Linked DNA regions of Aquibium microcysteis. The protein of the gene in region 1 binds, or shares a complex with, the protein of each later gene. Links are inferred from orthologs where the notes say so. Each region holds a gene or a part of one and is shown on either strand. Other genes may lie near its edges.

Region 1 (4,589 bases):
CGCAAGCGCCAATGGGAGGAGGAATGCGCTCGCGAGATGAGGGCTATATGTGCTCGTACTGCCACTTTGGCAAGCAACTGATTTGCAATTCACCCATGCAATTATGGACGGTCTGGGCAATCGGCAAGCAACAAGTGCAGATGCGCAAACGGAAAGCAGGCCATCCGGCAGGCAGCCCGCACCCGCGTAGCCCGGCTCAGTAGGCCCAGCTGCGCGCCTTGGAGAAGAGGAAGTCGCGGAAGGCCTTGAGCTTGGCCTGGTTCTTCATCGCCTCGGGATAGACGAAGAAGGTGTCGAAGGACGGTACCTCCATCTCGGGCAGGATCTGCACGAGACCCGCATCCTTGTCGACCATGTAGTCGGGCAACATGGCGATGCCGGCCCCGGTCTTCACCGCGCGTCGGATCGACATCAGGTCGTTGATCTGAAGCGACGCCGTCCGCTTCGACCCTTCCGGCATGCCGAAGGTCTGCAGCGAGTTCAGGTCCTTGAGGAACTGCGGCACCGGCTCGCCGAAGGTTACCAGCCGGTGGCGGGCGAGATCCTCGACCGCATTCGGCTTGCCGTAGCGGTTGAGATAGGCGGGCGCGGCATAGACGTGCAGGTGCACGGTGAAGAGCCGCCGCTGGATCAGGTCGGGCTGCTGCGGCTGGCGCAGCCGGATGGCGCAGTCGGCCTGGCGCATGGTCAGGTCGAGCTCCTCGTTGGCGAGAAGCAGCTGGATCTGCACTTCCGGATAGAGCTCGAGGAATTCCTGCACGCGCTGTGTCATCCATCCGGCGCCGAGGCCGACGGTGGTCGTCACCCGCAGCACGCCGGACGGCTTCTCGGTCGTTTCGAGAAGCCGCGACCGCACCGTGTCGAGCTGCATGAGCACGTCGTGCGCGGTGCGGTAGAGCAGTTCGCCCTGCTCGGTCAGGACCAGCCCGCGCGCGTGGCGGTGGAACAGCGGCACGCCGATGTCGTGCTCCAGCGCGCTGACCTGGCGCGAGATCGCCGACTGGGACAGGTTCAGCCGCTCGGCGGCATGGGTGAACGAGCCCGCTTCGGCTGCGGCGTGGAAGACCCGCAGCTTGTCCCAGTCGAATGGCATCATGGTCCCCTTCCCCGTCGCAGGACGGCCCTATTCCGCCGCTTCGCGATGCGTCTCGATCTCCGCCAGATATTTCTCCGCCTCGAGGGCGGCCATGCATCCCATGCCGGCCGCCGTGACCGCCTGACGGTACACGTCGTCCGTGACGTCGCCGGCCGCGAACACGCCGGGCACGTCGGTACGGGTTGAATCGGGGGCGGTCCACAGATAGCCGTTCGGCTTCTGCCTGAGCTTGCCTGCGAAGAGTTCCACCGCCGGCGCATGCCCGATGGCGACGAAGACCCCGTCGATCGGCAGTTCCGAGACGGCGCCGCTCTTGCGGTTGCGCAGGCGGATGCCGTTGACCGACGGGGGCATCGGCGCCTTTCCGGGTTCCCCGACGATTTCGTCCACCTCCGTGTCCCACAGGATCGTGACGTTGTCCTTCTTGAACAGCCGGTCCTGCAGGATGCGCTCGGCGCGGAACTCGTCGCGGCGGTGGATGACCGTCACCGACCTGGCGAGGTTCGACAGATAGAGCGCTTCCTCGACGGCCGAGTTCCCGCCGCCGATGACGACGACGTCCTTGCCCCGGTAGAAGAAGCCGTCGCAGGTTGCGCAGGCCGAGACGCCGAAGCCCTTGAACCTCTCCTCGCTGGAAATCCCCAGCCACTTGGCCTGCGCACCGGTCGCGATGATCAGCGCGTCGCAGGTGTATTCGGTACCGGAATCGCCCTTCAGCCGGAACGGCCTGCGGGCGATGTCGGCCTCCACGATGATGTCGCTCACCATGTCGGTGCCGACATGCTCGGCCTGTTTCATCATCTGCTCCATGAGCCACGGCCCCTGGATCGGATCGGCGAAGCCGGGAAAGTTCTCGACGTCGGTGGTGATCATCAGCTGCCCACCCTGCTGCATGCCGGCGATCAACATCGGCTTCAGCATGGCGCGCGCGGCATAGATCGCGGCGGTATAGCCGGCCGGGCCGGAACCGATGATGATGACGGGCGCGTGCTTCGTTGCCATGACGCAAGCCTTCCAGCGAAAATGCAAAAGGGACCCGTTCCCGCCGGGTGCGGGAACGGGCTCCATCCGTGCGATGATCTAAGGTTTGCATGGCCGGCTGCGCAAGGGCGCAAGATCGTTTCTCACAGGCCATGTCCCATCTGCCGCCGTCGCCGGCCGCCCGGCAGGAGCCCTTCCGTCACCGCGCCCGCTCGCTTTTGGCAGATGCCTGTGGCAACCATGGCGAAAGATTCTTGCGCGGCGCGGCTGCCGGGAAGGACGACGCATGAAGGCAGACCTCGACGCGACGGACTGGAAGATCCTGCGCGAACTCCAGACGGACGGGCGGATGACCAACGTCGAGCTGTCGCGACGCGTCGGCATCTCCGCGCCGCCCTGCCTGAGACGCGTGAAGCGGCTGGAAGAGAGCGGCGTGATCCGCGGCTACCGCGCGCTCCTCAATGCTCCGGCGCTCGGCTATGACGTCGTGGCCTTCTGCCTCGTGGGCCTTCACCGACAGGCCGAAGGCGACATCCGCGCCTTCGCAGAGCTCGCGCTGGGCTGGTCGATGGTCCGCCAGGCCTGGATGATGTCGGGGGAAACCGACTTCCTCCTGCATTGCGTGGCCAGGGACCTGTCGAGCTTCCAGGAATTCGTGCTGTCGGGCCTGACGGCGGCTCCGAACGTCGATACCGTGCGCACGGCGCTCACCATCCGACAGGTCAAGGACGAAGGGCTCCTTGCGATCTGAACTCCCAGCCGAACGGACAGAAACCTTTGCAGCTATCGCTTGGACGGCCGAAAGACCGCATCGCCTACTACCTCGCAGGCATCATGCGCGACGCCTTGCCCTACCGCGTGTTCGAGGCACGACGCCGGAGGCTGTTCGCGCGTCTCGCGGAGCGGCCGGAGAACGCCGCCGATCTCTTTTCCAGGGTCCGCTACTACAACAAGATGTCACCGGGAGGGGACGCCGAAGGCGCGATTCCCATCCGGTCGATCCCCCTGAAGCACAGCTACTACTACTATGACCTCAAGGGAGACGCCAAGCATTTCGGGCCGCACCGGCGGCTCCGGCACAGGTTCGGCGACGTCATCAGGGTGCCGCCCGAACCCACGATCGTGAAGAGCCGGCCCGTGGGCGGCGACAATGCCAATTCCGTGGTCATGAAGCTCGACCGACTGCGCCACTTCTTCATGCCGAGGGACGATCGCGGTTTCGACGACAAGCAGCCCTTTGCCGTCTGGCGCGGGAGCATCGGCAATCCAGCCCGGATGCGGCTCGTCGAGCGTTTCGTCGATCATCCGCGGCACGACATCGGTTTCAGCGCCGGTTCGCCTCCCGGGCTGGCCAAAGCGCGTCTCTCCATTCGGGACCATCTGGCTTTCCGCTATGTGATCTCGGTGGAAGGCAATGATGTGGCCACGAATCTCAAATGGATCATGGCATCGAACTCCGTGTGCCTGATGCCCAGGCCCCGCTTCGAGACCTGGTTCATGGAGGGCCGGCTCGTGCCGGGCGTGCATTACGTCGAACTGCAGGACGACTTCGCCGATCTCGAGGAGAAGGTTGCCTTCTGCGAGGCCAACCCGGAGCAGGTGATGGCGATCGTTGCCAACGCGCAACGGCACGTGTATCAGTTCACACGCCCTGATTGCGAAAGCCAGGTGTCGCTGCTCGTGCTCCAGAAGTACCTCGAATGCACCGGCCAGATCGACCCCGAGCCCTTCTCCTCGATGTTCTACGACGCCGATTGATGCAGCTGCTTAATTCCGCCGACTTCCTCGGCGAGACGCCGGGATGAACGGCGCATTCGATCCGAGGCTCGGTAGAGACGACCAGGAGGGGAGTTCGCGCGCATCCGCCCGCGGCGAGGACGGAACGGAAACAAATCCTGTGGAAGGGTGCAGAACAGTGGGCAGACAATGGACATGAACGGCTCGGGCCCGAACGGCTCCGGCGAGAGACCGGGCGTCGGTCGAGCCGGAGGGAGTGTCGCGAGCGCTCCCGCACACACGTCGTCGACGGCGTCGGCTCTCGGATCCGTTTCCGCCTTCATCATCTGCAAGAACGAAAGGACGGCAATCGGTGCCTGTCTCGACAGTCTCGCCGGCTTCGGCGACGTGGTCATCGTCGACTCCGGGTCGACCGACGGAACGCTCGACCTGATCGACCATTACCGGTCGCTCGGCTGGCCGATCCGCCTCTTTCACCGCGACTGGCCCGGCTTCGCCGCTCAGAAGCAGTTCGCGCTGGAACAGTGCCGCAACGAATGGTGCCTCAGCATCGACTGCGACGAGCGCCTGTCGGACGACCTGCGGCAGGCGATGTCCCGGCTGCCGCTCGACCGGCCGGAGCCCGCCGCCTATTCGGTCGGCCGCCGCGACTGGCTGCCTGGCTACGGCTACGCGCCGCGTCTGGTCCACACCCATCGCCATGCCCGGCTGTTCCGCCGAAGCCGTGCCCGCTACGACCTTTCGGCGCTGCTGCACGAGGGGCTGGTCATCGACG
Region 2 (4,382 bases), 3.1 Mb from region 1 along the record:
GCAAGCCCGACTGGGAGCCGAAAACGGTCAAGCAGGTGCTCTCGAAGGGCGTTGCCGAACACTTTCCCGCCTTTGCCGACGAGCATGCCCGCGCCTGCACGGCCCTCATCGACGCCTGCGACCGGCTCGCCGCCTTCCGCATGCTCAAGGCGACGCGTGCCGCGCTGACCATCGCCGACTGGCTGATCGCACGCTACGAGAGGCTGAAGAGCGCGCGCGGATTCCTCGACTTCAACGACCTGATCACCCGCACCGTGCGGCTCCTGTCGCGTGCGGATGTCGGGCCGTGGATCCAGTACAAGCTCGACCAGGGGATCGACCACATCCTGGTCGACGAGGCGCAGGACACCAGCCCCGACCAGTGGCAGGTCGTGGCGCGGCTGGCCGAGGAGTTCTTCACCGGTGCCGGCGCGCGTGACAATGCCCATCGCACCATCTTCGCCGTCGGCGACGAGAAGCAGTCGATCTACTCCTTCCAGGGCGCCGAGCCCCGGGCCTTCGGCGATCATGGCCATGTCTTCCGGGAGAAGGTCGAGGCGGCGCAGGCGAGTTTCGCCCGTGTGCGCCTCACCCATTCCTTCCGCTCGACCGAGGACGTGCTCAGGGCCGTCGACCTCGTCTTCTCCGGCGACGAGGCGCGCGCGGGGCTGACCGTCGATCCCGAGGGCATCGAGCACAGGGCGATCCGCGCGGGCGAGCCTGGGGTGGTCGAACTCTGGGACCAGATCGCACCGGAAGCCGTCGAGGCGCCCGAGGACTGGACCGAGCCGGTGGACCATGCCTCCGCACCCGCGGTCCAGCTGGCCGAGACCATGGCGCGCACCATCGACGGCTGGCTGAAGGCGGGCGAGCCTCTGCCCGGCAAGGGCCGGCTGGTGCGACCGGGCGACGTGCTGGTGCTGGTGCGCAAGCGCGACCGCTTCATCCACGCGCTCGCCCGCGGCCTCAAGAACCGGGGCATTCCGGTGGCGGGCGCCGACCGGCTCAACCTGCGCGCCCACATCGCGGTGAAGGACCTGATCGCGCTCGGCCGCTTCGTGCTGCAGCCCAATGACGACCTGTCGCTGGCCGCCCTGCTGAAGAGCCCGGTCTTCGGCCGGTCGGAGGACGACCTGTACGCGCTCGCCCATGCGCGTGGCCGCCGGTCGCTGTGGGACGTGCTGGAGGGCCGCGCCGCGACCGGCGATCCGCTCTGGCGGCCCGTGGCGGACGCTCTGCATCGATGGCGCGACGAGGCCGACGGCCGCCCGGTGTTCGAGTTCTACGCCGCCATCCTCGGCCGCGACGGCGTGCGCCGCGCGATGATCGCCCGGCTCGGCCACGAGGCCGGAGAAATCCTCGACGAGTTCCTCGGCTTCTGCCTCGCCGCCGAAAAGGCGGGCCCGGCCGGGCTCGAGTCTTTCCTGGCCGCGCTGGAAAACGCGGGGCCGGACATCAAGCGCGAGATGGACCAGACGCGCGACGAGGTGCGCATCATGACCGTGCATGCGTCGAAAGGACTTGAGGCGCCGCTGGTCTTCCTCGTCGACAATGGCAGCGCGCCCTTTTCCGACACGCACCTGCCGCGCCTCCTGCCGATCCCGTCGAGGAAGGGTCTGTGGCCCGGCGACGGCTTCGTCTGGCGGTCGTCCTCCGACGTCCAGAACCGCCTGTCGCGCGGCATCGGCCGGGCGATCGGCGAAAAGGCGAAGGAGGAGTACCGCCGCCTGCTCTACGTCGGCATGACGCGGGCGGAGGACAGGCTGATCGTCTGCGGCTATCGCGGCATGCGCGAGCCGCAGGAGGGCATCTGGCATCGCCTCGTCGAAGCGGGCTTCTCGAGGGCCGCGGTGGAAGAGGTCCGCCATCCGCAGACCGGCCTGCGCATCCGCCGCTTCCGCATCACGCCCGACCGGCCGCTGGCGCCGGCGGAAGACGGGGCGGCCGTTCAACCCGCGCCGGACGCCCTGCCGCCGCGCCTGACGGAACGGCTCGCGCGCTCCCGCGCCTTCCCGCGGCCGCTGGCGCCCTCCGGCGCCGGCGCGCTGATCGGCGAGGGCGAGGACATCGGCCCGCTCTCGGCCTCACCCGTGCTCGCCGCCGTCTCGGGCACCTCCTTCGCGGCGGCGCGCGGCACCGCCGTCCACCGGCTGCTACAGAGCCTGCCCGATGTGACGCCGGCCGATCGCGAGGCGGCTGCCGGCCGCTACCTCGACCGTGCGTGCAATGGCTGGAGCGCGGTCGAGCGCGAGGCGCTGTGGCAATCGGTCGACGCCGTGCTGCGTGAGCCCGCCTTCGCGCCGGTCTTTTCGCCGGGCTCGCGCGCCGAGGTCTCGGTCATGGGCACGCTGGAGGTGGCCGGGCGCCCGCGCGCGGTCTCCGGCAAGATCGACCGCCTTGCCGTCACCGGCGACGCGGTTCTGATCGTCGACTACAAGACCAACCGCCCGCCGCCGCGAGACCTCGATGCGGTGCCCGACACATATGTCGCCCAGCTCGCGCTCTACCAGGCGCTGCTCGTCCCGCTCTATCCTGGGAAGCGGGTTGAGGCGGCGCTGCTCTTCACCGAGGGGCCGCATCTCGTCGTGCTGCCGCAGACGCTGCTCGACGCCGCCCTTGTCCGACTCACGGCAGCGTGACAGAACACGCCTTGAACGCGGCCGCCCGGCCGACCACATATGCGCGGAACGTAATCTGTTGCGGGACCGGCCGAGTGCCGCAGCCCCCGCCGAGGAGACACCGGATGTCCACCGTCAAAGCCGACAAGAACAGCTTCCAGGCCGAAGTGCTCGACGCAGCCGAGCCGGTGGTCGTCGATTTCTGGGCCGAGTGGTGCGGCCCCTGCAAGATGATCGCCCCGTCGCTCGAGGAGATTTCCAACGAGATGGCCGGCAAGGTGAAGATCGCCAAGGTCAACATCGACGAGAACCCCGAGATCGCCGCCCAGTACGGCATCCGCTCCATCCCGACGCTGATGCTGTTCAAGGGCGGTCAGGTCGCCGACATGAAGGTCGGCGCCTCGCCCAAAACCGCGCTCTCGGCCTGGATCGGCGGCAACGTCTGATCGGCTGATCGCAGCATCGAGACGAGCCCGGCCTTCGCGCCGGGCTTTTTCGTTGAGGTGTGACATTTGCATAGAATTGAGTGTCCGCGTTCCTTCACACCCCCCTCTGCCTGCCGGCATCTCCCCCTCAAGGGGGGAGATCGATGTCACCGCCGATTGCGCCCAAGTGCCATCGTTGCAGAACGGGCGCCAAGACGAAGCTGCCGATCTCCCCCCTTGAGGGGGAGATGCCGGCAGGCAGAGGGGGGTATCGCGGAGCGCCGACATTTCCTTGTCGTTGCATCCCCGCTTCATCCCCACCCCGAATCGTCTATCCTTCTCACCCATGCTGCCCGGTTTCCTCAAGCGACCCGTCCGCCTTCCGCCGCCGCCCGCCGAGCCGGAGGAGCGGACGCATGTCGTCGCCGGACGCGAACTGCCGCTGCGCGTCGTCGAGAACGCCCGGGCGAAGCGGCTGACGCTCCGGATCGACGTCGGGGGACGCGGCCTGCGGGTCACCGTGCCGCCGGGCCTGCCGGAGCGCGAGGTCGACCGCTTCCTCGACCGGCACCACGGCTGGCTGGAGGAGAAGCTCGGCAAGCTGCCCGACCGGCCGCAGCTGCGCCCCGGCGCGAAGCTGCCGCTGCGCGGCGTGCCGCACCTGATCGTGCACGAGCCTTCGGCGCGCGGCAGCGTCTCGGTCGACACGGTCGACGGGATGCCGGCGCTGATCGTCCATGGCGACCGCGCCCATCTGCCGCGCCGCCTCGCCGACTTCCTCAAGCGAGAGGCGAAACGCGACATCGAGCCGCTGGTGGCGAAGCATACGGCCGCCGTCGGCCGCAAGGCCAAGGCCGTTCGCTTCAAGGACACCACCAGCCGCTGGGGCTCGTGTTCGTCCGACGGCAACCTCTCCTTCTCCTGGCGCATCATGATGGCCCCGCCGGTGGTGATCGACTACCTCGTCGCCCACGAGGTGGCGCATCTGAAGGAGATGAACCACGGGCCGAAATTCTGGAAGCTCTGCCGCACGCTCAACCCCCGCACCGACGAGGCCAAGGCCTGGCTCAAGCGCAACGGCGCGGCGCTGCACGCGATCGGGTTCTGATCAGGTCTCACCGGGCGTCATGAGCCGGACAGTCGGAAAGTAGGTGCGATACCGGCCCGTGTCGCACGTCAGAAGGGCGCAGTCGAGAACGGCGGCATGCGCCCCGATGAAGAAGTCGGGCAGCACGCCGCCGCGCTGTCCGCCGTGGCGCCGGTAGCTTGTGAATGCCTTTGCCGCGATGAAAAAAGCGCGGATGGAGGAATCGCGACGTGACGGAGCCCGGCAGCGGTAACGAAGGTGTCGACATCCTCG

Evidence for each region.
Region 2: the proteins of trxB (region 1) and trxA are in contact, whole or in part, in a crystal structure (PDB 1F6M), measured with the Escherichia coli proteins. The link is inferred for Aquibium microcysteis from one-to-one orthologs.

Annotation. Positions count from the first base shown.
Region 1 is NZ_CP061080.1:2,157,103-2,161,691, forward strand. Bases 112-2,988 are described here. They hold trxB (thioredoxin-disulfide reductase), read right to left. Parts: upstream 2,099-2,988; coding sequence 1,124-2,098; downstream 112-1,123. Other genes in these bases: IAI54_RS09935 (LysR family transcriptional regulator), read right to left, coding at 197-1,093; IAI54_RS09945 (Lrp/AsnC family transcriptional regulator), read left to right, coding at 2,364-2,828; IAI54_RS09950 (glycosyl transferase family 90), read left to right, coding at 2,855-2,988. Also shown: more of IAI54_RS09950, read left to right, coding at 2,989-3,835; IAI54_RS09955 (glycosyltransferase family 2 protein), read left to right, coding at 4,010-4,589.
Region 2 is NZ_CP061080.1:5,207,551-5,211,932, forward strand. Bases 1,505-4,382 are described here. They hold trxA (thioredoxin), read left to right. Parts: upstream 1,505-2,722; coding sequence 2,723-3,043; downstream 3,044-4,382. Other genes in these bases: addA (double-strand break repair helicase AddA), read left to right, coding at 1,505-2,618; IAI54_RS24510 (M48 family metallopeptidase), read left to right, coding at 3,369-4,130. In the rest of the region: more of addA, read left to right, coding at 1-1,504. UniProt on the Escherichia coli protein: Participates in various redox reactions through the reversible oxidation of its active center dithiol to a disulfide and catalyzes dithiol-disulfide exchange reactions.